2 regions of the Cytobacillus sp. FSL W8-0315 genome follow, and region 1 is predicted to be linked to the other one. Evidence: predicted binding sites of a transcription regulator. Region 1 holds the regulator's gene; the other holds the start of a gene.

Region 1 (14,935 bases):
GGAAAATCAAGGGTATCTTTTACATTTTTCATCATCGGCATAAGAATGGGCGTTTTGATAATTATAAAAGGCTTCAATAGAGCTTAATTCAAGTCTTTCTTCAAAAATATTGCGGATTGTTCTGACCAGCGGCTGCTCGAAATCATCTGAATACAGATAAATGGCTGAAGGTGCGATTGAGAGCAGCGGCGCAATCGTAACAGAATCCACGTATACAGGATGATTGGATAATAGCTTGCGGTCAATCATTCTTAATAGCTCTCCGCGTTTAATTTCGCACAAGTGCTCATCATAAAAATAAACACCTTCATCCATCACGACATGGATCGTATTAATCTTTGGCTGCTTTCCTGACAGGAAGTCCCTCAATGTATGAATAAACATCTGATATTCCTGCTCCATTTTATATTCATCGATGGAAACTTCAACGTATTTGGTCATTTCATTCATAAGCGGCCGCATTCGGAATTTTACAAAAGAATCAAAAGAAAAGGAAATGTTATTCTGAAACAGCTGATCAATTGCGCTCCTCAAGCTTTCTTTTACATCCAGGCCACTGACAAACGCAGCAAGATCCTCCCTGCTTCCTTCCAAAATAGAGTGAATGATTTCAAGAATCTGCTGCTGTTCACCTTCATCCTCATAATAATAATGCTCCATCAGTATCCGTTTAAACCAATCATCCTGCTTCTGGTTCACTATAAATTGAAAAAATACTTCCTTAACAATATTCAGGACATTGCCGTTATTTCCAGCAGAGACTCTGACTATATGTCGATCTTCAAAATGAAGAATATTATTATCACATTGACAAAAAGACTGCAGCTGCACATAAAGATGCTCATAAAAATTCCTCGCATCCGTGCTGCTTTGGAAAATGATTTCGATCAACCAAATCCCCCCTTTATACAAATCTCTGTTCTATGTATATGGCGGACTTGGCCAAGTTAGAAGTGGGATTAGCCTTTTAGTGCATTAAACTATAAGAAAAGCGGAAGCGCCTTGCCCATGAAGGAACGCAGACTAAAAACGCCACGTCCTCCCAAAAGCTAATGCTTTCGATCGTGCGATGTATACGCTGCCGAAGCTAGACAGTATCAAAGTTCAAAGGAATGATTTCTTACTTTATAACAAAAGCTGCCGGATACTTTATCGGCAGCTTTCAGATTATACTCTTCTGTTCGGTCCTTCTACAAGCACTGGTTCAGCAAGGTATTTAATGCGCTCCATGATTCTCCTTGCCTTCATTTTCTCTTCCTCTCCGCGCTGGCTGTAGGAGAGATGATGTTCAAGACCCTGCAGGTCGAAATTGGAAGTAAAGAAAGTTGGCAGGCTTTCCTGCATGCGGAACTGCAGAATCGGCCCTAAAATCTCATCCCTTGTCCAGCTGGACATGGTTTCTGCACCAATGTCATCAAACATTAAAACCGGTGCTTTTTTAATGGTTTCAATTTTGCTGTTAAGAGTTTGATCTCCAATTGAATTTTTCAATTCCCTGAATAGTTCAGGAACGTAGACAATCATGGAGGATACTTTCTGGCTTGCAAGCTTATTGGCGATAGCACCAAGCAAATAAGATTTTCCTACACCGAATTTCCCATAAAAATAAATTCCTTTTCCCTTGGATCCCGGCTGGTAGTCCATAACAAAAGATGCCGCCTTATCAACGGCCTCAATACGATCGTCATCATCATATATGGAATCAAAAGTGGCATGAAGGATATCAGATGGTACATATAAGCTCTGAATTAATTTTTCATTTCTCCGCTTCTCATCGTGCATGACCTTGCGCGGGCACTTATCATATTTCAGATCGACCGATCCTCTTTGAATCACAAGTTCCGGATGATAGCCCTGCATAAAGTTCACACAGCCCTCCAAGCTTGAACATTTATTGCACTCCTTGCTCTGCTGTGTATACTCAAAGAGTTTGCTAAGGCTCTTTTCAACCATCTCAGATGTCAATTCATCTTGATGAGTTTGGATAAAAGCCTTCACTTCAGGGTGATTAAGCGTTTGGTTTCTCATCCTTTCATACCTTTTTTGAAAACCTTCATTGCCCGCAAGGCGCCTTAATGTTTCATTAATTTTCTCCATCAATCAGTCACCTCCTGTGAACGCAGTTTTTTTAATTTTTCATGAAGCTCCTTTTTCTTCATTTCCAGCTCATACTGATCCTTTTCGCTTATTTGCTGCTGGGGCTCTTTCTTTTTGGCTGATGAACTGCTTTTTTCATCAAACCAGTCCGGAAGCATCTCTGTCCTGATTGGCTTCTTTTTGTTACCGGTTGTGCTGGCTGTTTTCTTTCCTTCCGCCCAATCCAGGTATTGACGGTGTTCTTTCTTAGCTAAAGCAATAGCTTCCTGGGGTGTTTTTATTTTCTTTCTAGCCCAGTGGCCAGCTATTTTTTCTACGTAGCCTTTGGTCAATTTCATATCTGTTTTGAGCATAACATATTGAATCAGTACATTAATTACCCCTGGCAAAAGCTTTTGCTGAAACATGACATCTTCAATGATCTGCATATCGCCTTTTGATGGCTCTGCCCCTCCTGATATATCTTTTAATAGCTGCCTTGGTGAGGTGATTTCCAAATAACGGATCAACTCTTCTTCCTGCGTTTCAGGCTGTTTTTTATGAGTCTGATGGATGGCAGGCTGAACCCTGTCAATCAGGGATGGCAGCTGGTCCTGGTTTTGGAATTGATACCAGTCCCGTGCAGATTTTCTCAACTCATCAATGTTTATCTCATTATCTTCATTTACTGCGCTGATGACGATATTTTTCATTTGAATGGGGTCGATTCCGTACAAAAAGGCAAGATTGCTGATAGATTCCTTTACTTTAACTGTAATGGCCTTTTTCGGTACTAGTGATTCATTCAGCCCTGCCTGAAGCAGTTCAAAATTAAAATCTTCATTCCCGATTTGAATACCTTCCTGCTCCTGCCTTCCAATATACCCTTCCACCTCTGATTCATTCATCAGCTGCACCACTTCATCGTCAATCTCAAAAGAACCAGGGTGTCCTGATTGAAATACATCCTGAAAAGCCTTGGTTACTTCCTCATACCCTGTAGCTGTCTTCACCTTCTGTTCTGAGAAGAAGCGTTTAAGCCTCATAAATTGGTTTCTGCCCAATTTCTTATAAAGATAAATATTAAGCATGCCATCAAGGAAAAATTGTTCAGGTGTCAGCGGGGGAAGCAGTTCATAAATAAATGACCTTGTCTCTTCATCTTTGTTTACGTATACCTTTAAAAGTCCTATCCCTTCAAGCTTAAGGCGGGCTTCATATATATCCTTAAGCCCCATGTCCATGAAATTCATTAAACTATGGTGTGAATTAGAAGATGACCATAGCCGATTTTCTTCAAGTTCCGCCCATAATGTCATATATAAACTGAAGCACACAGAGCCAATGAGCGGCTGGTATAACAGCGTCAGCACTTTTCGGTCATAATCATGCAAAAGCCCGCTGGCTGCTACTGTATATCGATCAATGGGGAGCATCTCCTGCCAATGCTGGGCCATGGTATTTCACCTTTTTCTATTAAGAATATTTATCACATTGATTAATATCAAAAACATATACCGTAAAAAAAGAGCCAAAGAAATCCTTCAGCCCATCAAACTATTTCATTCGAAATCAGGGACAGCGGCAACTGACCTGATTTAAGAGTGTTCTTTTTTGATTAATTCTTTGAGTTCATCAATAAAAACATTGATATCTTTAAATTGCCTGTAAACCGATGCGAAACGAACATATGCCACATCATCCACATTTGCGAGCCTGTCCATGACCATTTCGCCAATTTCATCACTTTTTATTTCAGAGACACCGTTGCTGCGGAGCTCTTTTTCCACTTCAAAAGTAATTTCCTCCAGGTCCTTTAGGGCAACCGGCCTCTTTTCACATGCCTTAATAAGGCCTCTAAGTATTTTTTCCCGGCTGAATTCCTCTCTGGTGCCTTCTTTTTTCACAACAATTAAAGGAATTTCTTCCACTTTTTCAAAAGTCGTAAACCGGTACCCGCATTTCTCGCATTCCCTTCTGCGCCGAATGGATCTGCTGTCATCAACAGGACGGGAATCGAGAACACGGGTATTATTGTTTTGGCATGAAGGGCATCTCATACAATCAGCTCCGAATTCTTTTATAAGTAAGTTATTTTGCTGGCGTTAGATCAATTACCGAATTTTATTTGATACTCTTATCTTATAAAAAAGGAGTTGTCAGTACAAGTACAACTATTTATCTGCGTTTCTGCAGAACCGAGAAAATCATGCCGTTTATTCACCTTTTCATAAATGGAAAGAACTTCTCCCTTAAGGATTGGGTGGACACCTGCCGGGGAGGATTGCTCAGTTGAGATATTGATATCTACAGCCGTTTCGAAAGGCCTGACAGTCACGACTGTGACAATGGCAAAACAAGCTTTATTTTTCTTAATTTCTGCTGCTATCTCGCCGCGTTCTCTGGAAATGCTGAGAATGTTCACATTCTGGTCTGCTTTAAATAAATCTTCAATCGTTTGCATCATTTGAGCTGTATTGGTTCTATAATATCTTGTAGTGAGCTCAGGATCAGAGTGGTTTTCATTTGTTTCACACTGCTTTTTATAGCGGCTGGCAAGCTGCCTGAAAATAGACATCCTCTTTCCTCCGATATTTATTATGTATCCTTATTGTACTATTTTTGAGGAAGATACTAAAGGTAGTGGCAGAGTATTAAACAAAATAAAAAGAGGTGTATTGAATACACCTCTGGATTGCCTAAGATCATTCTGTTATTAAAGTACTTGAGCTTGTTTAACTTGAACTGGACCCATACCGCGAGGAATTTCGATATTCTCACGCGTTTGAGCTCCTAACGATTCTGCAATAAAGTCTGCAGCGATGTTAGGGTCAAGATCTCCACACGTATACACATCAATGCTGGCATAGCCATGCTCCGGGAAGCTGTGAATAGTTAAATGAGATTCAGAGATGATAACCACTCCGCTTACACCCTGTGGTGCAAATTTATGAAATGCAACCTCGCGAATTTCAGCACCAGATTTTAATGCAGCATTTACGAATGTCTGCTCAATAAAATCCATATCATTTAACTTTTCAAAATCGCATCCCCAAAGTTCTGAGATTACGTGACGACCCATAGTTTCCATATTCAAATTTCCCCCTTTAAACTTTTAAGCTATTAATTAATGAAATTCCAGATTTAAACTGGTCCATAACTACCACGGGGGAAAGTTAGTCCAGAGAGGTCCTAACCCTTTAAGTAGCTACCATACCAAAACCTCGGAGAAGTTCACGAGGATTAGTATACTTTGTTTAATTTCTTTTTGCAACACATTGTTTTACATTTTTTTTGGCAAAATTTCTGAAGGCTTTGTCCTTCTCAGGATTTAATTCTGTCCAATAAAAGGAGCCTGCCGGGGAATGGCAGGCTTTAAGGGTATGGGTAGTTTTATATTAAGAGAAATTGGCGATTATCCAATTTTTACTGCAGATGCCTGGAAAAGTTCCTGTGCAACAAATTTTGTTAAGTCTACAACACGGCAGGAATAACCCCACTCATTATCGTACCATGCAAGTACTTTTACTTTGCTGGTGCCGATTACCATTGTAGATAATCCATCGATGATGGCAGAGTGTTCATTTGTGTTGAAATCAATTGAAACCAATGGTTCGTCAGTAATATCAAGGATACCGTGCAGCGATCCCTGTGAAGCAGTTGCAAATGCCGCATTCACTTCTTCTAATGTAACGTCGCGCTTTAAGTCCACTACGAGGTCAACTAATGAAACGTTAGGCGTTGGGACACGGAGTGCCATTCCATGCAATTTGCCCTTTAAGTGAGGCAATACCAGCGACAAAGCTTTAGCGGCACCAGTGGAAGTCGGGATTATGGACTGTCCGCAAGCACGCGCCCGGCGTAAATCCTTATGCGGGTTATCAATATTTTTTTGGTCGTTTGTATATGCATGAACTGTTGTCATAAGTCCGTTTTCAATGCCAAATTGTTCATCAAGGACTTTTGCAACAGGTGCAAGACAGTTTGTTGTACATGAAGCATTAGAAATAATATCATGTTCTTCAATTTTTAATGCGCTTTCATTTACGCCCATAACAATAGTCACATCTTCATTTTTTCCAGGAGCAGTCAGAATTACTTTTTTAGCTCCGGCTTCAAGGTGAAGAGCTGCTTTATCACGTGAATTAAACTTTCCTGTTGCTTCAATGACGATATCGATGTTCAATTCTTTCCACGGAAGCTCTTCAGGATTTCGGCTGCTGACAAGCTTAACACTTTTTCCGTTCACCACAATAGCATTGTCTTCAGGAACAACACTTCCTTCGAATGGTCCGTGGTTTGTATCATATTTAATTAAGTGTGCCAAAGTTTCAGCTGGATAACTTGCATTTATGGCAACCACTTCAAGATTTTCATCAAGGATGGCTTTTCTAAAAACCATACGTCCAATTCTTCCAAAACCGTTAATCGCTATTCTCGCCTTCATGTTACGGCCCCTTCCGCATTAGTGTTATACTTTTTGTTACCCTAAGATGTAATTAGTATAACATATATAAAATCATTTGTGATGAATTAAATGCGGATTTTTTAATGTTTAACAATTCAGAAATATAAACCCTTTACTTTCACCATGTTTTATGGGGTAATGGTCTAAAAATCAGAAACATATAGTTTATTTTTGTCATACTAATTGGGTATTAAATGCAACAAAAAAGAGCCTGTGACAGGCCCTTAGATAGCATTCCATTTTCTTAAAATATCCCACAATTGTTTCTCTGTTTCTTCAATCCTGCCATTATTATCGATTACAGCATCGGCCAATGCCTTCTTTTCTCTTAAAGGCATTTGGGAATGAATTCTTGCCATTGCTTCTTTCTCGGAAAGCTGATTTCTTTGCATCAGCCTCTGCAGCTGTATACCTTCATCTGCATAAACTAATAATGTTTTGTCGCACATGTATTGTAATTTACTTTCAAATAAAAGCGGTATATCTAAAATAATCATCTGTTCATTACGGCTGATTGCTTGTTCCTTTTTGGCTGTCATTCTTTTGCGGACAGCAGGATGTACAATGCTATTTAAGGCTTTCCGCTCTTTTTCATCATGAAAAATAATGGAGCCCAGTTCCGCACGATCAATTGAACCGTCTTTGAGCAGAACCCTTTCCCCAAAATGACGGACAATTTCCTGATAAGCTTCTTCTCCTTTTTCAACAGCTAATCTGGCTTCTATATCCGCGTCGATTACAGTGTATCCTTTTTCGATGAGGAGAGATGAAACGGTGCTTTTCCCGCTTGCAATCCCGCCTGTCAAACCTACAGTCAGTGACATAGTGTGTTCCTTTCATATAAAATGCTAGATTTTTAATATCCCGATTACGATTAAAATAATTCCAGGGATGAATGAGAACTTATGGACCCACCCGCTTTTGGAGAAGAGGGATCCTACTTGCATTCCCATAAACACAAACAGAGAACTCATAACGGCGACTGTCATTGCCAGGTAGAAAGGCGAGTACCCAAGCATAGCTGCACCGATCCCAGCTCCGAAAGCATCAAGGGATAAAGCGAGCCCGAGCATCAGTGCTTCAATTCCTGTGATGGTTCCGGATTTGTCAAAATCAGCGGACATCGGCTTTTTCAGGATATTAATGACAAGCCCAAGAGATTTGATTTCCAGGTTCACAATCGTTTTTTCATGCGGCAGGACATCCTTAATCTTTTCCGGCCTGAAAAATTGATAAAGTACCCAGGCACCAAGAAAAATAAGTATGACTCCCCCAAAACTTTCAGCTAAAGCCGGAGATAAAAAGGCTTCTATAAAATGGCCAATAGTCATGGCAGCCATTAATGTTAAAGCTGAACAGCAAGCGATTATACTGATCGATTTAAATGGTATGCTCATTTTCCTTAAGCCATAGGTTAAACCGACACTAAAACTGTCAAGACTGACAGCAAAAGCAAGTATCAAAAGAGAGAATGTATGCGCCATAGAATAGAGCTCCTTCCTGTCAATCGCTACGATAGTATATGGAAGAAGCCCATCCAATGTTATTCGAAACGCATTTCAGCTCTATTCTGCATTATTATTTTTTCTGGCATGCTGGACAATAGACTGTCCCTCTGCCTCCTGTCACGATCCGCTCAAGCGTGCTTCCGCAGACTTTGCAATCTTCCCCTTTTCGCCCATACACATAAAGTTCAAGCTGAAACATGCCAATTTGCCCCTGGGAATTAACATAGGAGCGAATGGTGCTCCCTCCCTTATCAACCGCTTCCCTCAGGGTATCTGCAATCTCTTTGTGAAGTGTCTCCAATTCGCTTTTTGTTAAACTATTTGCCGCTCTTTCAGGATGTATTCGTGAACGGAATAATGCTTCATCGACATAAATATTTCCTAACCCTACGATCGTTTTCTGATCGAGAAGTGCAGTTTTGATATTGCGGGTGGTCCGTGCAAGTCTTGCAGCAAGATCTTCTGCCGTAAACTCTTCTCCAAATGGTTCCGGTCCCAGGTGTGCCAGCGGAAGAGTCTTAAATTCTTCACCCTTTGCATATAAGTGCATCGTTCCAAATTTACGGACATCCTTATATCTGAGCTCTGTGCCATCTGTAAAATGAAAAATCACATGAGTATGTTTATCAACAGGCTCTTCTTTTAAAAAAAGTCCGTACCTGCCTTCCATTCTCAGATGGGACACAAGGGCATAATCAATGGTATAGAGTATTAGAAACTTTCCTCTCCTGCCAATGTCCTGAAAAATTTGGCCTGCTAAAGCATCCTTGAATTGAACAAGCTCTTCCGGATGCTTAACCATTTTGGGCCAGAAAACCGAAACATGTGCAATGGTTTTGCCGATGACCAATTCCTGCAATGTTCTTCTGACCGTTTCAACTTCAGGAAGTTCAGGCATGGTCCTCCCTCCTTTGTAAATCAGTTAAAAATGCTTTGGACTTTGCTTTATGATATATATTGAATCCTGTTTGCCGGGGTGTTAATTTCCGCTGCAGGCACTCGCTTTCCGCGGGGCTTCCGGGAGCCTCCTCGGCGCTATGCACCTGTGGGGTCTCCCTGGGTTCGCCACTCCCGCAGGAGTCCCGCACCTTCCACTCCAATTAACACGATCTTTAATAGCACTTAGCATATCACAACAAGAAAAATCATTTTAGGTGAATTACTTGCAAAGTAATTTCCTCAAGACCAACTTTTATTTCGCATCAAACCACGTTGGCCCAAAGGAATAATCCACTTTTAGCGGAACTTTCAATTCTACTGCATTTTCCATAACGTCCGGTACGATTTTTTTGAGCGTTTCTATTTCATCCTCTGGCACCTCAAAGATCAGTTCATCGTGAACCTGCAGCAGAAGGCGTGCTTTGAGTTCTTCTTTTCTTAGGCGGTCAGCCATGTCAATCATGGCTTTTTTTATTATATCGGCCGCGCTTCCCTGGATTGGTGTATTCATGGCGGTTCGTTCTGCAAAGCTTCGCAGGTTGAAGTTTCGGCTTGTGATTTCAGGCAGATACCTTCTTCTGTGAAGAAGGGTCGAGACATATCCCTTTTGTTTAGCATCATGGATAATATCATCCATATACTGCTTAACGCCAGGATAACTTTCCAGATAGCGGTCAATAAATTTACCCGCTTCTTTCCGTGTGATACCCAGGCTTTGGGACAGGCCATAATCACTGATTCCGTAGACAATTCCAAAGTTTACGGCCTTTGCATGGCGCCTCATATTGGATGTAACTTCATCGGCATTAACGTGGAATACTTCCATTGCCGTTTTCGTGTGAATATCCATATCTTCAATAAATGCTTCAATCAGCTTTTCATCATTCGCAATATGAGCCAGTACTCTCAGTTCAATCTGCGAGTAGTCTGCTGCAAAGATGGCCCAGCCAGGTTCTGAAGGGACAAATGCCTGCCTGATTTTTCTCCCTTCCTCCAGACGGATCGGAATATTCTGCAGGTTCGGATCTGTTGAGCTTAACCTTCCTGTCTGTGTAAGAGCCTGATTAAATCTGGTGTGGACTTTGCCTGTTTCATAGTTAACCACCTTAAGCAGGCCTTCAATATAAGTGGATTGAAGTTTGCCAAGCTGGCGGTAATGCAGAATGTCCCGGATAATTTCATGGCTGTTCTCTAGTTTCTCCAGAACATCAGCAGATGTGGAATACCCTGTTTTTGTTTTTTTAATGGCAGGCAGCCCTAATTTTTCAAAAAGGATCACACCGAGCTGTTTTGGAGAATTGATATTAAACGCTTCTCCGGCAAGCTCATGTATGCGCTTTTCGATTTCATCCAATTTGGAGAGCAGGTCTTGTCCCATTGTTTTCAGGCGCTCAAGATCCACTTTAATACCGGTTGATTCCATATCAGCCAAAATCAGAGACAGCGGCATTTCCAGGTCATAAAAAAGCTCGGATTGCTGGTTTTCCTTCAATTCACTATCCAATTTTTCCTTCAATGTCATCAAGGCCGCTGCTTTCCTTGCCAAATGCCCGGCGAGTTCCTTTTCTTCCGGAATCCGCCTTTTTGCTCCTTTTCCGTAAAAAGCTTCATCAGATTGAATCGCATTATAGCCATGATTTTTTGCTATAGAGGCCATATCTTCAATAGTCTGAGATGGGTTAATAAGATAAGAAGCAATATAAAGGTCAAAATCGGCACCTTTTAGATGAACTCCATGATGCCGGAGTGAAACTTCCGATCTTTTGGCATCATAGACTGTCTTCTTTTTCGTTTCATCTTCAGCCCACGTTTTAAAAACATCTGACTTTAAGGCCGTTTCTTTGGAGAAGAAAAAATTCCCCTTATCATTCGCAACGGAAAAACCAATGATGTCTGCATAATGGTAATTATCTTCTAGAAGCTCAACATAAAATGCATTTTCATCGGTAAACATCTCTTCCTTAATCTCATCCGCAATGATAAATTCAATTTCTTCAAGTTTCTCTTCGACCGCTTCTGTGTCACCGCCCAGCTTTTCCAGTAAAGAGTTAAAGCCTAATTCTTTAAAGATGTTTATAACTTTTTCTTTATCAAAACCTTCATATTCAACATCTTCAATTTTAATTTCAACAGGGGCTTCTCTGGTGATAGTGGCAAGTTCTTTGCTCATTAAAGCTTGATCCCTGAATTCTTCCAGCTTTTCTTTCAGTTTTTTCCCGCTCACCTTATCAACAGAATCCAAGAGCTCTTCAAGGGTTCCAAACTCTTTCAGCAATTTAAGGGCTGTTTTTTCCCCAACTCCCGGAACTCCTGGGATATTATCGGAACTATCTCCCATTAGGCCTTTCATATCAATAATCCTGTCAGCTGTGATTCCGTATTTCTCTTCTATATGAGCTGGTGTGTATTCTTCAATGTCAGTAATGCCTTTGCGGGTAATGCTGACTGTTACAGCATCAGAACTTAACTGTGTTAAATCCTTATCCCCAGATATAACTTTAACTTCATAGCCATCTTTTTCGGCATGCAGGGACAGTGTTCCAATAATATCATCCGCTTCATAGTTTTCCAGTTCATATCTGGAAATCCCGTAAGCATCAAGAAGTTCTCTGATATAGGGGAACTGCTCTGATAGCTCAGGCGGTGTTTTCTGCCTTCCGCCTTTATACTCGCTGAAGGTTTTATGGCGGAAGGTTGTTTTTCCGGCATCGAACGCCACAAGAAGATGAGTTGGTTTTTCATCCTCGAGAATCCTTTGCAGCATCATGGTAAATCCGTAGACAGCATTTGTATGTATTCCTTTATCATTGTTTAAAAGCGGCAGAGCAAAAAATGCCCGATAAGCTATGCTGTTGCCATCAATCAGAACAAGCTTTTTTTTATCCAACTAATATCTCCTCCTATCAGAAAAGCGGAAGGCGCCCGCTTAATAAAGGCACGCAGACTAAAAACGCCACGTCCTGTGGCAACGTCTGCATAACCCACATCCTCCCAAAAGCTATCGCTTTCGGTCGTGCGATGTTTATGCTGACGAAGCCTTCCATGTCCTGTGGGCCTCAAGCATATGACAAGCCGGCTGAAAGGGTGTTCTTTAACCTTTTAGACGGATTGGCCTAGACCCTAGAGCTGATGGCGCCTGAAGCTAGACAGTTATCTAACTAGAAAAGCGCAAGCGCCTTGCCCACAATAAAAAAGCCGTTATTTTCCTTTATTCTATCATGAGCAGATAGAGAAAGAAAAATAACGGCTTTGGGTTAAAAATTATTAATCCGTATACCCCATCAGCAGTCGGGCATATGGTGAGTCCGAAGGGAGAACAATTACAGTTTCACCATTAATGGTCTTTTTATATGATTCTAGCGTGCGGTACAAGGAATAAAATTCAGGATCCTTTGAGAAGGCTTCGTTGTAGACTTTCGCAGCTCCCGCTTCTCCTTCCGCCCGGATCGTTTCAGCATCCGCCTGGGCCTTGGCCAGCATTTCCCTGACATTCCTGTCCGTTTCAGCAATGATGATATTCTTCTGGGCATCACCCTTGGACAAGTATTCCTGGGCTGTTGACTGGCGCTCTGAAATCATTCTGGTGTACACGGACTGTTCGTTTTCAGAAGGTAAATCTGTTCGTTTAATTCGTACATCTGTTACTGTGATTCCATAGTTATCATTAGAAAGCAATTCATTCACTTTAGTAGTAATTTGATCATTCAATGATCCCCTTGATGACTTTTCATCATTAATTATTTCATCATAATTCAGCCGGCCCAATTCGGAGCGGGTCACAGAGTAGATGAATTCTTCCATTCTGGCCTCCGCTCCCTCCAATGTTCTGGCATTTGAGATCATTTTCTTCGGGTCATCAATTTTCCATACTGCATAATTATCAATAATCATAACCTTTTTGTCCTTTGTATTGATTTCAGCTTCGGACACGTCATAAGTCATTTGGTATTTAGGGAGCGTGGTAACACTTTGGATAAATGGTATTTTGTATGTTAATCCAGGCTCGCTCTCAATCCGGACTACCTCTCCAAATTGACGGATGACCCTGTACTCCCCTTCCTTTACAATAAAAAGGTTGCTGAAAAGAATTACGAGTGCGGCAACGACAAGCACAAGGATGAGTCCAAGTTTGGTATAACTTTTCCACTGGAAATTCCCGCCCCGTTCATTGATATTTACCACATTTTGATCACTCATTATCCTCACCAGCTTCCTCTTTCGGTTTGGCCTGTTCTTTCTCAAGCGGCCTGATCGGGAAATATTTCATTGTATTTCCATCGTCATTCATAATGTAAATTTCAGCACCTGGAAGGACTTGCTCCAGCGTTTCAATGACAAGCCGCTCTCTTGTGATATCAGGATTATTCTTATATTCTCCATACAATTTATTAAATACTGCCACATCTCCACGTGCTCTTTCCAGACGGGCCGCTTTTTCACCTTCCGCTTTGGAGGCAAGAGCCTCCTTCTCACCTTCTGCTTCATTCATTCTCTGGTTCTTATATTTTTCTGCTTCATTTTTTTTGGTATTGGCGGTTTCCCTCGCATCCGTTACATCCGTAAAGGCTTTTCTGACATCATCATTCGGCAGTTCCACATCCTGCAGTTTGACTGCAAGAACGGATATGCCAATATCATATTTGCCAATTAAAGAGGTTAGGAGCTCTCTGACATCCGCTTCAATTTCTGCTTTTCCTGAAGTTAGTGCATCATCAATTTTAGATCCCCCTATAATACTTCTTAAGGATGAGGAAGTAGCATCATATAGGATTTCTTCTGGATCTTCAGCATTATAAAGATATTTTTCCGGATCCGTAATTTTCCACTGTACCACCAGATCTGCCAGAACGATATTTTCATCACCGGTTATCATCTTTGTCTCATCAGGAAAATCCTTTATTTCTCCATCCTTTTCTTCATATCCAAACTGGAGCGAAAAGGTTTCCTTTGAAAGCTTCTCCACGGTTTGGACAGGCCATGGCAGTTTGAAATGAAGTCCCGGCTCCGTAATGCCTTCCTCCACTTTCCCAAATGTTAAAATGACTGCCTGATCCGATTCATCGACGGTGTACCATGTTGTAAAGGCAACTATACTTAAAATAACAATTGCCAGAATTAGCCCTGCGATTGTATAAATCCGCTTTAAGCTGACCATTTCTCTCTCCCCTTCCCTAGCACTCTTTCTATAACTTTTCATACGATTTATTTACGTAAAGGTTTCATAAATATGACAAAAGTTCAAGAAAGAAGGAAAATCAGCAAAAATGAAAAAGGCGAAAGCGGGGTCAGCTTTCACCTTTTTCTATGGCTCCTTGGATGAAGGGGTTTAACAATTATGATTTTATCAGCGGAATGTAAAGGGGACATAAATCTGCTGTAAAAATAATGTAAAGATAAACCTGCCACTTCACCCATTTTTTTCATTATTCATTTTGGGAAGTTCAATTATAAAGGAGGTACCTTTGCCGACCTCACTTTTTACTGAGATGGATCCTTTATGTGCTTCAACCAGATGCTTAACGATGGCAAGGCCCAGTCCTGTACCGCCTGAATTCCTGCTTCTAGCTTTATCCACCCGATAAAAACGTTCAAAAATACGAGGAATTTCACTGGCTTCAATTCCAATCCCCGTATCCCTTATTTCAGTCAAAACTGTGCTGCCGGTCTTTGCTGCTGAAATATAGATGACTCCCTGATTCGGCGTATAAGAAATTGCATTGGATATGATATTTATAAACACCTGCTTAAGCCGGTGAATATCTCCTTCGATATATACCGGCTTTTCATCTCTCTGATATTTAAAAACAATTTCCTTTTCTGCTGCTTTCCCTTTCATAATGGCCATCACATCTTCGAGTACATCAGTCAGGTCCAGCTGCTGAATGGAAAGGCTGAATCCTTGCTTTTCGATTTTCGATAGATCCAGCAAATCCTGAATAAGAGA
Region 2 (14,935 bases), 290 kb from region 1:
TGCTCTTGGCGCACTGACACCTCCTGGTAAATTCGGAGCAGACATTGTAGCAGGAGATGCCCAGGTTTTCGGAATTCCTACAGCTTTCGGAGGCCCGCATTGCGGATATTTTGCCGTTACAACCAAGCTAATGAGAAAAGTGCCGGGCCGTCTTGTCGGACAAACGGTAGACGATCAGGGGCGCCGCGGCTTCGTGCTTACTCTTCAGGCGCGTGAACAGCATATCCGACGCGATAAGGCAACCTCAAATATTTGTTCCAATCAGGCTCTAAACGCACTTGCGGCATCTGTAGCGATGACTGCTCTTGGCAAGAAGGGCGTAAAGGAAATGGCTGCTGCCAATATGCAAAAAGCCCATTATGCGAAACAGCAATTTAAGGCTGCCGGTTTTGAAGTTCCATTCGAAGGCCCTTCATTTAATGAATTTGTCATCAAATTGAATAAGCCTGTTAAAGAAGTAAATCAAAAGCTTCTTGATAAGGGCATTATTGGCGGCTACGATTTGGGCAGAGATTATGCTGACCTGAAAAATCATATGCTTGTTGCTGTAACAGAATTGAGAACGAAGAATGAAATTGATGCATTCGTTAAAGAAATGGGGGATTACCATGCATAAGGAAGATCAGCCACTCATCTTTGAATTAAGCACAGAAGGCCGTATCGGCTACAGCCTGCCTGAAATGGATATTCCAGAAATTGACCTGGGCGAACTTCTTCCCGAAGGCTACCTGCGAGAGGAAGAGCCTGAGCTGCCGGAAGTGTCTGAACTTGATATCATGCGTCATTATACTGCACTTTCAAAACGCAATCATGGCGTTGATTCAGGGTTTTATCCACTGGGCTCCTGCACAATGAAATACAACCCTAAAATCAATGAGAATGTAGCGCGCTTCAATGGTTTTGCCCACTTGCACCCGCTGCAGGATGAAAGCTCTGTTCAAGGTGCTCTGGAACTGATGTATGATCTGCAGGAGCATCTGATTGAAATTACGGGAATGGATGAGGTTACACTTCAGCCAGCTGCAGGAGCACATGGAGAATGGACTGGATTAATGATGATCCGTTCTTATCATGAAGCAAATGGCGATACAAAGCGCACTAAAGTAGTCGTTCCTGACTCTGCCCACGGAACAAATCCTGCATCCGCGACAGTCGCAGGCTTTGAAACAGTAACTGTTAAATCTGATGAAAATGGGCTGGTGGATTTAGAGGATCTAAGAAGAGTGGTTGGCGAGGATACTGCTGCCCTTATGCTGACTAACCCGAATACTTTAGGTTTGTTTGAAGAAAACATTCTTGAAATGGCTGAGATTGTTCACGGCGCCGGCGGGAAGCTATATTATGATGGAGCTAACCTGAATGCTGTACTTTCAAAAGCACGCCCTGGAGATATGGGATTTGACGTGGTTCACCTTAATCTTCATAAAACCTTTACAGGACCGCATGGCGGCGGCGGACCGGGATCAGGGCCAGTCGGGGTAAAAGCGGATCTGATTCCTTTCCTTCCAAAGCCTGTTTTGGTAAAGAACGGTGACCAATATGAATTTGATTATGACCGCCCGCAATCAATCGGCCGTGTAAAGCCATATTACGGAAACTTTGGAATCAATGTCCGGGCTTATACTTATATCCGTACTATGGGGCCAGATGGACTGAAGGCTGTTACGGAAAATGCGGTATTAAACGCAAACTATATGATGAGAAGGCTTGCGCCATTCTTTGACCTGCCATTTGACAGACATTGCAAGCATGAATTCGTTTTAAGCGGCAAGCGCCAAAAGAAACTTGGCGTGCGTACATTGGATATTGCCAAGCGTCTTCTTGACTTTGGCTACCATCCGCCAACCATCTACTTCCCGCTTAACGTGGAAGAGTGTATTATGATTGAGCCGACAGAAACAGAATCAAAAGAAACGCTGGACGCTTTTGTCGACGCCATGATTCAAATAGCTAAAGAAGCTGAGGAAAACCCTGAGATTGTTCAGGAAGCACCTCACACAACAGTAATTGGCCGTCTTGATGAAACAATGGCTGCAAGAAAGCCGGTTCTTCGCTATCAAAAGCAATAAAACGAAAAAGGGTGTCCCTAAGAGGGCACTCTTTTTTTGCGTCTTATAGACTACTTGTGAACTCTGGGAAGGAATAGGGAAATTTGGGAATTTGCAGCGATTCCGGGGAATGGAATCGAAAACCTGGGCATGAAACAAGCTAAATGAGAAAAGAACAGCGGTTTTGGCGAATAGATTATATGATTGAACTTAGAAGAGGGGTTTCCAATCAATAGACCCCGTTAAAATAACGGGGTCTTTTTAAATATTGCTATTATTTTTTCGCTTTCACTTTTCCTGTCCATTTTTTAAATCCGCCCTGCAGGTGTGAAAGGTCTTTGTAGCCTTTACGATGCAAAAACTGGGCAGCTCTCGCACTTCTCATGCCGCTTTGGCAATATAAGTAGACTGGCTTGTCCGGACGCAATTCCTTCATGCGCATTTTCATTTGTGAAAGCGGTATATTGCGGGCACCTAAAATATGGCCGTTTTCAAATTCATTTGGTTCACGTACATCGATTAATTGGGCTTTTCTGTAGCCTTCTCTGAACTGGTCTTCCGTAAGCGTTTTAACAATTCGGCGCTGATAAAACCAGGTTATCACGGAATAGGTAATGATTGCACCCAAAATGATAAGAATGAAATAAAGTGTTTCCAATATGTCTTTCTCCTTTCACACATAGGTAAGCCAACTAATATTATATAAGCCTTTCCTAATAGGAGTAAAGGAAATCTGTTAAATTTGTTATGGAAATTCAACTTGCTTTAAATTTCACTGGAATTTTGGTAGACTATTAACCGCAAATGACTAGTTAAAGAATCTGAAAATGAGGGCTACATATGACTAAAGAGGTTTGGCGTTTTATCGATTCAAAAGAGGGGTCACCTTCTTTTAATATGGCTTTGGATGAGGCGTTGCTTGACTGGAACAGTGAGGGCAAAATGCCTCCTGTAATCCGTTTTTACGGCTGGAATCCGGCGACTCTTTCAATCGGCTATTTCCAAAAGGTTGAAAAAGAAATAGATATGGAAGCTGTGAAGCAGCATGGATTGGGATTTGTCCGAAGGCCTACAGGCGGAAGAGGCGTACTTCATGAACATGAACTCACATACAGTGTGATCGTACCTGAAGCCCACCCCGAAATGCCGAATACAGTAACTGAAGCATACAGAGTTATTTCGGAAGGGATTTTAAAAGGTTTTCACGGACTTGGGATGGAAGCTTATTTTGCAGTGCCGAAGACAGCTGAAGAAAGGGACTCTCTGAAAAATCCAAGATCTGCTGTTTGTTTTGATGCCCCCAGCTGGTATGAACTTGTTGTAGAAGGCCGTAAAGTGGCTGGGAGTGCACAAACAAGGCAAAAAGGGGTAATCCTTCAGCATGGTTCCATTTTGCTTGATTTGGATGAAGACAAGCTGTTCAGCTTGTTCAAATATCCGAATGACAGAGTCAAAGAGAGAATGCAAAAAGCTTTTAAGAATAAAGCTGTTGCTATAAATGAGCTGACAACTGAAAAAATTACCCTGGATCAAGCAAAAGCAGCTTTCAAAAAGGGATTTGAAGAAGGCTTGAATATTGAACTTGAACCTTACAAGCTTACAGATGAAGAAATGGCATATGTACAAAAAATCGCAAAAGAGCGATATGAAAGTGATGACTGGAACTATAAGAGATAAAAGCGGCAAAGTCGCTTTTTCTCTTTTTTTAATGAATAATTTTCCAATTGTTGCCCTGGAAAAGTGCAAGCTTCAAAATATGTTAAAATTTATCGTTAATTGTCGGAAATCGGCTATTAACTCTGTTTTTCTTTAAATTTTGGTATATTTTAAGTTTGACAAAATCACTTTTAGTTGAACTAGACACAATATGTAGTGGTGTCGAAAATATTTAGGACACTATATATTGATTTTGGGGTTTGAGGTATGATAACTTTAGGGTACTCTTTTAAAACAGATAGATTTACCCTATCTGCCAGAATACTTACACAAATTGATAATTGAATTTAGAAGGAGTTGTAACAATGTCTGTTGCTCTAGGACAAAAAATGAAATTGAACATTGATCGTTTAAACAAGGATATCCGTCTTTTTCCTCAGGTTCACCCTGTAACCCCAGATATGAAAATGACCCACAAAGGTGTTTCCCGCTTAGTTATGCTAGATCGTTACACCTTCAAAGACACCGAGAAAGTGACACTCACAAACGGTGACTTCGTCGTCCTCACAATCAAGGAAGATCCAAAATTTCCGGCACGAGGCTTAGGATTCATCCAGGATATTGACTGGGAAAACAAGACAGCCAAGGTTTTAGTCGAGGAAGACTACAGAGGAGTACTGGATGATCCGGAAGAATCGAGAACAGGCATTATTACAAAGCCTCTTGATGTAATCGAGAAACCCCTTGAAATCTTCTATGAGCAAATCGCCAAGCGTAACGCAACAGGCCTGGCATCTGTTGAGAAAACCGAAGAAAAAAGAAAAGAATGGTTTGAAAAGTTCTATCAGGAATTGAAAAACTTGAATTTCATTCCGGCTGGCCGCGTATTGTATGGAGCGGGTGCCGACACAGATGTTACGTATTTCAATTGCTACGTAATGCCATTCGTACAGGACTCCCGTGAAGGAATTTCCGAGCACCGAAAGCAGGTAATGGAAATCATGAGCCGAGGCGGAGGAGTTGGGACAAACGGTTCAACCCTAAGGCCGCGCAACACACTGGCTAAAGGAGTAAACGGCAAGTCATCGGGTTCAGTATCCTGGCTTGATGATATTGCGAAGCTTACACACCTTGTGGAGCAGGGAGGTTCCCGCAGAGGCGCTCAGATGATTATGCTGGCAGATTGGCACCCGGACATCATCGAATTCATCATCTCGAAAATGCAAAACCCAAGAATTTTACGATTCCTTCTTGAAAATACAAATGATGATACAATAAAAAAATATGCTAAAGAAAAATTAAAATTCACTCCATTTACTGAACAGGAAATAGCCATGTACCAGGGTATTATCAATTACAAGAGCATTCCCGGCTATGGCGGTTTCAGCGATAAAATCATACAGGATGCTGAAGAAAAACTGGCGACTGGCGGTACTTACAGTGTTCATAATTCTGAATTCCTGACCGGGGCAAACATTTCAGTCTGCCTGACAAAAGAATTTATGGATGCAGTTGAAAATGATGCAGAATATGAGCTTCGCTTCCCGGATGTTGAATCATATGATGCTGATACCATGAAAACCTACAACGAAGAATGGCATAAAGTCGGTGACGTCAGAGAATGGGGAAAACTTGGCTATAAAGTCCGTGTTCACCGCAAAATCAAAGCGAAAGAACTTTGGAACCTGATTAATATCTGTGCAACATACTCGGCAGAGCCAGGTATTTTCTTTATTGATAATGCCAATGACATGACCAATGCACAGGCTTACGGACAAAAGGTTGTAGCAACAAATCCGTGTGGCGAACAGCCTCTTGCACCATATTCAGTCTGCAACCTTGCAGCAGTGAACCTTGCAGAAATGGCAGATAAGGAAAATAAGACCGTTAATTTTGAAAAGCTGAAGCGTACTGTTGAAGTGGGAGTACGTATGCAGGACAATGTAATAGATGCTACACCATACTTCCTTGAAGAAAACAAAAAACAGGCATTAGGCGAGCGCCGTGTTGGTCTTGGCGTTATGGGGCTTCATGACCTGCTGATCTATTGTGAAACAGAATATGGTTCTGAGGAAGGCAATGTGCTGATTGACAAAGTCTTCGAAACCATTGCAGCCACAGCTTACAGAGCTTCTGTAGAGCTTGCGGAGGAAAAAGGGAGCTTCCCATTCTTAACAGGTGAAAATGCTGAAGAAACAAATCGCCTGCGCAAAGCTTTTACAGAAACAGGCTTCATGCAGAAAATGCCTGAGGATATCCGTGAATCCATTTTACAAAGCGGAATCCGTAATTCACATCTTCTGACTGTTGCACCTACTGGATCCACAGGTACCATGGTTGGAGTATCTACAGGTCTTGAACCATATTTCTCCTTCTCATACTTCAGGAGCGGCCGCTTAGGCAAGTTCATTGAAGTAAAGGCAGATATTGTTCAGGAATATTTAGACCGCAATCCGGATGCAGATCCTAATAATCTGCCTGAATGGTTTGTGGCAGCAATGGATCTGGCTCCTGAAGCCCACGCAGATGTTCAATGTGTTATACAGCGCTGGATCGACAGCTCGATCAGTAAAACAGTAAATGCACCGAAGGGCTACAGTGTTGAACAGGTTGAGCAAGTGTATGAACGCTTATACCGCGGCGGTGCAAAGGGCGGCACTGTCTATGTAGACGGCTCACGCGATTCTCAAGTATTGACGCTGAAAGCTGAAGAGAACAGCTTTGAAGATACAGATACAGTCAAAAAAGAAAAATCAAAGCAGCATGTAGTTCTGGTTGATACAATCAGCGACCTGCGTTCAACCGATGTAACAATCGGTTCGGAAGTCGGCAATACATGTCCAGTATGCCGTAAAGGAAAAGTCAAAGAAATCGGCGGCTGCAATACTTGCACAAACTGTAATGCCCAGCTGAAATGCGGTTTATAAAAGAATAATTTAAACGAACCAAGAAGATGGAAATAATTGTTCCATCTTCTTTTTTTGCTGTTGGATTAATTGGTTCATACTACAGACATAGGGTTCTGCTGACATTTTTCCGCTGGCAGGACAAATTGATAAAGTGAGGTATGCCTAATGAAGCCATTTATCCCTCAGCTAGTTTATATAGAACCTCAAGCTCTCGAATATCCCCTAGGAAGAGAGCTAAAGGAAAAATTTGAAAAAATGAACTTGGAAATTAGGGAAACAACATCACATAACCAGGTGAGAAATATTCCCGGTGATAACGAATTGCAAAAGTACCGCAATGCGAAATCCACTTTGGTGGTAGGCATCAGACGAACTCTGAAATTTGATACATCCAAGCCTTCGGCAGAATATGCCATTCCGCTTGCTACAGGCTGCATGGGCCACTGCCACTATTGCTATCTGCAAACCACACTTGGAAGCAAGCCATATATTCGCACGTATGTAAACCTTGAAGAAATCTTTGAGCAGGCCTCTAAATATATGGAGGAGAGAAAGCCGGAGCTTACACGATTTGAAGCTGCATGTACATCCGATATCGTAGGGATTGATCATTTGACCCATTCTCTGAAAAAAACAATTGAATTTATTGGCCAGACGGAGTATGGCCAGCTCCGCTTTGTCACTAAGTATCATCATGTCGACCATCTGCTTGATGCTAAACATAATGGGAAAACCCGATTTCGATTTAGTGTTAATTCGCGGTTTGTAATAAAAAACTTTGAACCGGGCACTTCCTCTTTCGACGATCGGCTTGAAGCTGCCCGCAAAGTAGCTAATGCCGGCTACCCGCTTGGCTTTATCGTAGCGCCTATTTACATGCATGATGATTGGCGTGAAGGCTATCATGAACTTTTTCAAAGGTTAAGCAAATCGCTCGAAGGCATCAATCTGGAAGGATTAACTTTCGAGTTAATCCAGCACAGATTTACAAAACCAGCCAAAAAGGTAATTGAAAAACGCTACCCGAAAACAAAGCTGGAAATGGATGAAGAAAAACGCAAATACAAGTGGGGAAGATATGGAATAGGCAAGTATGTTTATCCGACTGATGAAGCAAAGGATCTTGAAAATACGATTAGGGGGTATATTCACTCTTATTTTCCAGAAGCAGAAGTGCAATATTTCACCTAAACCTGAGTTTTTGCTTGTCAGCCGTACTATTTTAAAAAGCTCCTGATTAAAGATGTATAAGTAAGAGTTCCTCTATGGGCAAGTACATCGACAGGAGTGGCTTACATGTATATAGATGGGGTTTTTTCAGGAGGAGGCATCAAGGGGTTTGCGTTAATCGGTGCTTATGAGGAAGTTCACAAAAGAGGCTTTCGATTTAAGCGGGTTGCAGGGACAAGTGCTGGTTCCATCGTTGCTGCTTTAATTGCTGCCAATTATACAAGTGATGAAATATATCAGCTCGTCGATCAGTTTGATGTAAAAAAGCTTCTTGATGAAAGAAAAACCTTTATTCCCTTCGCAGTAGGAAAATGGCTTAACCTTTATTGGCGGCTGGGATTATATAAAGGATCCGAGCTGGAAACCTGGATTGCTCAAAAGCTGGCTGACAGGGGGATTAGAACCTTTTCAGACCTTCCTCCGCAATCGCTGAGAGTCATAGCTTCTGACCTGACAAACGGAAGACTGGTAGTACTGCCCGATGATCTTATAAATTATGGGATTGACCCCGCTTCGTTTTCGGTAGCAAAGGCGATAAGGATGAGCTGCAGTCTCCCGTATTTTTTTGAGCCGGTTAAGCTGAACGCATACAGCAGCTCGAGTGTCATTGTGGATGGCGGGGTTCTAAGCAATTTTCCCATGTGGCTTTTTGATAAGGAAAACGTGAAAAAGACAAGGCCTGTCCTCGGGATAAAGTTAAGCCATAATTTAAGCGAACGGCCGCCGAATAAAATTGACAACGCCATCCAAATGTATGCTGCGCTTTTTGAAACGATGAAGGATGCACATGATGCCAGATACATCTCCAGAAAACATGCACAAAACATTATTTTCATTCCAACGGATGGCGTGCTGACTGCTGAATTTAATATAACCGAGCAAAAGAAAAAAGATCTTCTGGAGCACGGCAGGCAATGTGCGGAGCAATTTTTTTCATCATGGAGCTATTAAAGAGAAAAGCCAGAGCCCGATTCTTGAAGGTTCCCCAGAATTCAGGACTTATCATATAAAAGTAAAAAATCGAGCCCGAGTTAAAGGGAGGCTCGATTTTTCTTTTTGCCTTTTTTGCCTTCTATGACTGTCAAGTGTGGAGAAGATTTTTTCTTAGCCTTTTTAATTGAAGTAAGGGAACCTACAGAAGCCTTTCTTCCATTGGCTGAGCCCGTTTCTTTATTGTTAAAGCGCCTTTTTGATTTTTTGGCTGCCTTTATAAAAGCTCGCTGTTCCCGCTTTGAGGGATTAAATCTGTTAAAGCGCTGAAAAAGAAAGTATACAACAGCACCAATGATGACAATGACAGCTATTCTCTGCAAAAAACCGGCAGGATTTGAGATCAGGCTGACGGCAACTCCGATAACAGCTAGCAAAATGAGCCCGGAGACAATATAAAATGTAAATGGTTTTTTCAAGAAAGCCACCTCCCTAAAAGCATGATGAGCAATTTTATAAGCTTTTAAACTATATAAGCTAAAGTTTATCGAAATAATTAATGAAAGTTGTCTTCATATTTTTCTTTTCCTATTTCTTTACAATTTAAACAGCGGAATATATCTTTTAATAAGTATCGGGAATAGCTGGATGCTGCCTATACTTAAATTTATGCTATGCACACAAGTCCCGGAACACACATTACCTCAAATAAGCACAAAATCAAAGGACTGTATCATTAATTATTTTATTCGACCTAAAATCTCATAAAACCTCTATACAACAGGAAATTATATAAAAAATATGGACGATCTTTGCAGGATAGTTAATCCAATCTGCATTTATTTTAAATCTGGTGCAATGGAATAAATGCGTGTGGACATAATAGGAAAAGGAGGTGGCGCAAAGTGGCAGAAGAAAAGGAGCGCTTGGAACAGGATCAAAGGGAAAAACCAATGTCTTTTATGGCAATGGTGGTCATTACCGGACTGGTTGGAGGCATTCTTTGGAGCGGCCTGGCCTATCTGGCATACGTGTTTAATTTTACCGAAATTCGCCCTAATGTCATTCTCGAACCCTGGACGATTGGTGCCTGGAAAGAGGGCTGGCTGGGAACATTGATCTCAATTCTCTTTATTGGAGGAATATCAATTGTGGCGGCCTTAATTTATTATGCAGCGCTGCGGAAATTTCAAAGTATTTTCGTGGGGGCTGGCTATGGAGTTGCCCTTTTTTTACTGGTATTTTTTATACTCAACCCAATCTTTCCTGGAATCAGCCCGTTTTGGGATCTTGAGCGGAATACAATTATCACATCGATCTGTTTCTATATATTATTTGGCGTTTTCGTAGGGTATTCCATTTCATATGAAGCCCAAGAAATCAGAGGCAAGACTGAAGATGAAAAAAAGACCCGCACAGATCCGGATTTAACTTGATGAACAAAGCATAATGACGAATGTTTTATCTTTGTGCATGATTGCTGTTAAGTGATGAAAAATTATGCGAAAAGCGCTATACATCAGAACTGTATGAAATTTTGCTTTATGATAGAATGTTCTTAATGGGCATTCTTTTTCGATGCTGTCAGGGAAATGACTTGAATAGAAAGAGAAGCCCGTCAGCAACTATGTTAAAGGGGGTTGAACATGGGGAAAATACTCCTGTTAAATGGGCCGAATTTAAATCTGCTCGGCAAAAGGGAACCAGGTGTTTATGGAAAAGAAACGCTTGATCAGCTGGAGCAAAATATGAAAGCATTGGGTGCTTCGTTTGAGACAGAAGTGTCCTGTTTTCAGTCAAATCATGAAGGGGAACTCATTGACAAGCTTCACTCCGCCAATGAAGATGGCACACAGGGTATTATTTTCAATCCCGGGGCATTTACCCATTATAGTTATGCGATCAGGGATGCTGTTGCAGGAATCCAGGTTCCTTTGATCGAAGTACATATTTCTAATGTTCATGCCAGAGAAGAATTCAGGCATACTTCTGTCATTGCACCTGCTGCAATAGGGCAAATAGTTGGCCTGGGCTTTAAAGGATATGAACTTGCTTTTCATGCATTATTGGATATTCAAAAGGGGAGAGGATAAGATGGAGAAAATACAAAAATTACGCGAACGCTTTACAGAGTCTGGGATAGATGGAATGCTGATTACCAGCAGTTACAATCGCCGCTATATGACTGGCTTTACCGGTTCAGCCGGCGTCGTATTAATCAGTGCGGATAAAGCAATCTTCATAACCGATTTCCGCTACACGGAACAGGCAGCTAAACAGTGTGAAGGGTATGAAATTGTAAAGCATACTGGTGCAATTCCTGAAGAAGTTGCCAAACAGGCTGAACAGCTTGGGATCAAAAAGCTTGGCTTTGAAGAGAATCATCTAACTTTTTCTTCCTATAAGGCTTATGAAAAAGCTGTTAACGCTGAACTTGTCCCTGTTTCTGACACAATTGAAAAGTTACGCTTGATAAAGACCGAATCAGAGATTAAGATAATAAAGGTGGCAGCTGACATTGCAGATGCTGCGTTTAAACATATTCTTGATGTCATTCGGCCGGGAATTACTGAACTGGAAGTTTCGAATGAATTAGAATTTTTTATGAGAAAAGCGGGTGCAGTTTCATCATCGTTTGATATTATCGTAGCATCCGGATACCGTTCAGCACTTCCGCATGGAGTCGCCAGTGATAAGGTTATCGAAAAAGGCGATTTTGTCACACTGGACTTCGGCGCTTATTATAAGGGCTATGTTTCAGATATTACCCGCACGGTTGCTGTTGGAGAACCTGAAGATAAGCTGAAAGAAATCTATACAATCGTGCAGGAAGCTCAGGAGCGGGGGATGGAAGGCATCAAACCGGGAATGAGCGGCAAAGAAGCAGATGCCTTAACTCGTGATTATATTTCTGGTAAAGGCTATGGCGAGTATTTTGGCCATTCTACCGGACATGGCATCGGGCTTGAAGTGCATGAAGGGCCTGCATTGTCATTTAAGTCTGATGTTATCCTTGAACCTGGAATGGTTGTAACGGTGGAGCCGGGCATTTACATACCGGGCCTTGGCGGTGTCCGCATTGAGGACGATACAGTCATTACAAAGGATCACAACGAAACGCTTACTCATTCTACTAAAGAATTGATCATTCTTTAATTGTACACAATAGGAGGACAAACTCATGATTTCTGTAAACGATTTTCGTACGGGATTGACGATTGAAGTTGATAACGGCATTTGGCGTGTAATGGATTTCCAGCACGTTAAACCTGGAAAAGGAGCGGCATTTGTACGTTCCAAATTGCGCAACCTCCGTACAGGTGCCATTCAGGAAAAAACCTTCCGCGCAGGTGAAAAAGTAGGGAAGGCACAAATTGATAACCGCAAAATGCAATACCTTTATGCAAATGGAGATCAGCATGTTTTCATGGACAATGAGTCTTATGAGCAAATCGAGCTGCCTGCATCTGCAATTGAGTACGAATTAAAGTTTCTAAAAGAAAACATGGAAGTTGCTATTATGCTTTACCAGGGAGAGTCTCTTGGAATCGAGCTTCCTAACTCTGTTGAACTTACAGTGACTGAAACAGAACCAGGCATTAAAGGGGATACTGCTTCCGGCGGAACGAAACCTGCTACACTTGAAACAGGCCTGACTGTACAAGTTCCTTTCTTTGTCAATGAAGGGGATAAGCTGATCATCAATACAACTGATGGTTCCTACGTGTCTCGTGCATAATTTGAAAAAAAAATCCCGATTTCTCGGGATTTTTTTTATCCTTTATATTTCCTGCCTTCAGCTCCAGGGGATATGTCAGTATCATTGCGATTATTATAATCAGGGTCAGATGCAGGAGCATTTCTGTTATCGCGTGTTCCGCCAAGATAAGCCCTGTCGCCTTTTTTCTGGTATTTTAAAAATTCACCTAAGTTCTCATTCATCCTTAAACCTCATTTCTCTGGGAAGTTACTAAGTGAGACATTATTAGTATTAGCTTTATCCTCAAGATTATAAGACGAAGATCTTTTAACTATAATATGTGAACTCTGCTGTGATTTGGCTTTCTATGTCTATGGTTCCCGGCTGGATAGGTGTACTGACGGCACTTTTCACAAAAGTGGAGGATTGAAACGAAATAGGCTGCTCCATGCCTAAAGTTCCTTCCGCAACGGATAGCGGGGTGCTGATTAATTGTACTCTTAGTGCAGAGGCAATTGTTTCTGCCTTTTTGTAAGCATCCATAACGGCCAGACTTAATGCCTGCCGGTACAATTCAGACTGGTTTTCAGCTTCAAAATGAATTCCTCTGATAGTGTTTGCACCATTATTCACTGCTGTATCCACAACGAGTCCCGTATTTTCTATCTCATCGACAGTAATGCCTAGTATATGCTCGACCCTGTATCCGCGGAAAATTTGCTTGCCATCCACAAAATCGTATTGCGGAAAAATGGTGAAATCGGACGTTTTAATCTGCTGATCTGTTATTCCAATAGCATTAAGAGCCTTTTTGACACTTGAAATGGCATCTGCATTCTGTTCCTGTGCCTTCAGAAGCTCCTTGTCTTCTGTTAAAACTCCCAGTTTTATGTTAGCCTGGTCAGGCTGTACAGCTAGCTTTCCCTCACCTGAAACCCTTAAAATATTTCTGTTTGATCTGGAATGGCTACCTGTTTGTACAGAATTGCGGACAAAGGGCTGATAATAATACATGAATTTCATTCCCCGCTTTCATTGAGGTATCATTCTAGAATTACGCCGGGGAAAGAGAGAAAATGCTACATAATTAATCCCAGCTGTAATTCATCAGCTCCGCAATTCTCTTTGGGATATCTGTATTCTCCATCACTCCTGTAAAAGTTTCGCTTCCATTGCCATAAGCAAATAAAGGGATCATATTGCCTGTATGTCCTCCGGTTGAGCTGAGAGATCTTACTTTATTTGTTAAAATGCCCCCATGATACTTTTCTGCAATCAGGCTTCCTATTTCCCATGCTGCTATATATTGAGGATAAACTTGGCTGTCTGTGGTCATCAGCTTGCCATTAAATGCTTTAATTTCCTGCTCGGTTAAATCAATATTTGCATACTTTTTTAAAACATCCTTCACGCTTTCTGACCGGTAAGTACCTCTGTTTTCACCTTTTGCAAATTGGCTGACCATATACTGCGGCGTCGCCTTGATTTCTTTTAACTGCTGTATATCCAGCGGTTCTGATGCTGATATCCCCATTGTTTCATGATCAGCGGCAACCAATACCAGTGTTTCTTTGTCCTTTTTTGCCCATTCAACTGCATATTTTACAGCTTCATCAAATTCAATGGTTTCTTTCCAGATGCTTGTAATATCGCCTGCGTGAGAAGCATGGTCAATCCTTGCGCCTTCTGCCATAAGAAAAAATCCCTGTTTTCCTTTTGAAAGTACACTGATCGCTTTTTCAGTCATCTCTTTTAAGCTTGGTTCTTTGCTGTTTTTTAGAGGACGGTCCAGTTTAAAGTTCATATATCCATTATTGAACAATCCGAGAAGCTTTCCCCCTTTGGCATTCTGCATTTCCTCCCGATTGGCTGCATAGTCATACCCTTTCAGCCTGGCCTCGTTAATTAAATCCTTCCCATTTTGCTTATCCGGGCCGAAATAGGCTCTCCCGCCTCCCATTAACACATCGACCTCATTATTCAGCTGCTGGCGTGCAATTTCCTCCTGTCCGGACCATCTGTTTGAAACACTTGCTGTAAAGGCGGCAGGTGTTGCATCTGTAATTGTATTGGTAGAGATAACCCCCGCCTTCTTTCCGTTTTTCTTGAATAAATCCAGAATGCTGTCTATTTCCTTGCCATCAGGAGTAACTCCAATCATTTCATTATTCGTCTTTTTTCCAATTGCAAGTGCAGTACCACCGGCAGCTGAGTCTGTAACGAAATTATTGGCAGATTCGGTATGCACCAATGCCGTGTGGGGGAGAGATTCCAGGAACAGCCGCCCATCCTTTCCATATTCCAGTTTTCTTGCAATCTCAATCTGGCCTATTCCCATTCCATCTCCAATCATAAGAATGACATTTTGCGGTCCTTTTGTATTTCCCTGAAGAGCCATTCCTTCTGAAGGGAAGATGCCAAGGACTAAAAGAAGAAAAATAACCAGAATGTAAGTGCATTTA

Evidence for each region. The regulator NrdR, encoded in region 1, represses ribonucleotide reductase genes. The targets are predictions, from matches to a motif close to AACACNATATATNGTGTT.
Region 2: a site for NrdR is predicted at 3,908-3,925, ahead of MKY20_RS10195 (vitamin B12-dependent ribonucleotide reductase). Genes of this name have one in related genera too.

What each region holds. Positions count from the first base shown of each region.
Region 1 is NZ_JBBOOC010000001.1:1,713,309-1,728,243, reverse strand. It holds gene ytxC (putative sporulation protein YtxC) at 7-891, opposite strand; gene dnaI (primosomal protein DnaI) at 1,168-2,097, opposite strand; gene MKY20_RS08775 (replication initiation and membrane attachment family protein) at 2,097-3,533, opposite strand; gene nrdR (transcriptional regulator NrdR) at 3,675-4,136, opposite strand; gene MKY20_RS08765 (hypothetical protein) at 4,214-4,654, opposite strand; gene speD (adenosylmethionine decarboxylase) at 4,793-5,167, opposite strand; gene MKY20_RS08755 (glyceraldehyde-3-phosphate dehydrogenase) at 5,492-6,523, opposite strand; gene coaE (dephospho-CoA kinase) at 6,769-7,368, opposite strand; gene ytaF (sporulation membrane protein YtaF) at 7,393-8,028, opposite strand; gene mutM (DNA-formamidopyrimidine glycosylase) at 8,123-8,950, opposite strand; gene polA (DNA polymerase I) at 9,245-11,878, opposite strand; gene hflC (protease modulator HflC) at 12,256-13,188, opposite strand; gene hflK (FtsH protease activity modulator HflK) at 13,181-14,146, opposite strand; gene pnpS (two-component system histidine kinase PnpS) at 14,399-14,935, opposite strand, start outside.
Region 2 is NZ_JBBOOC010000001.1:2,007,557-2,022,491, forward strand. It holds gene gcvPA (aminomethyl-transferring glycine dehydrogenase subunit GcvPA) at 1-616, shown strand, start outside; gene gcvPB (aminomethyl-transferring glycine dehydrogenase subunit GcvPB) at 609-2,069, shown strand; gene MKY20_RS10185 (rhodanese-like domain-containing protein) at 2,323-2,706, opposite strand; gene MKY20_RS10190 (lipoate--protein ligase family protein) at 2,889-3,725, shown strand; gene MKY20_RS10195 (vitamin B12-dependent ribonucleotide reductase) at 4,070-6,631, shown strand; gene splB (spore photoproduct lyase) at 6,779-7,804, shown strand; gene MKY20_RS10205 (patatin-like phospholipase family protein) at 7,910-8,794, shown strand; gene MKY20_RS10210 (SA1362 family protein) at 8,875-9,261, opposite strand; gene MKY20_RS10215 (YqhR family membrane protein) at 9,679-10,209, shown strand; gene aroQ (type II 3-dehydroquinate dehydratase) at 10,420-10,866, shown strand; gene MKY20_RS10225 (M24 family metallopeptidase) at 10,868-11,929, shown strand; gene efp (elongation factor P) at 11,955-12,512, shown strand; gene MKY20_RS10235 (hypothetical protein) at 12,548-12,715, opposite strand; gene MKY20_RS10240 (SIMPL domain-containing protein) at 12,801-13,487, opposite strand; gene MKY20_RS10245 (alkaline phosphatase) at 13,561-14,935, opposite strand, start outside.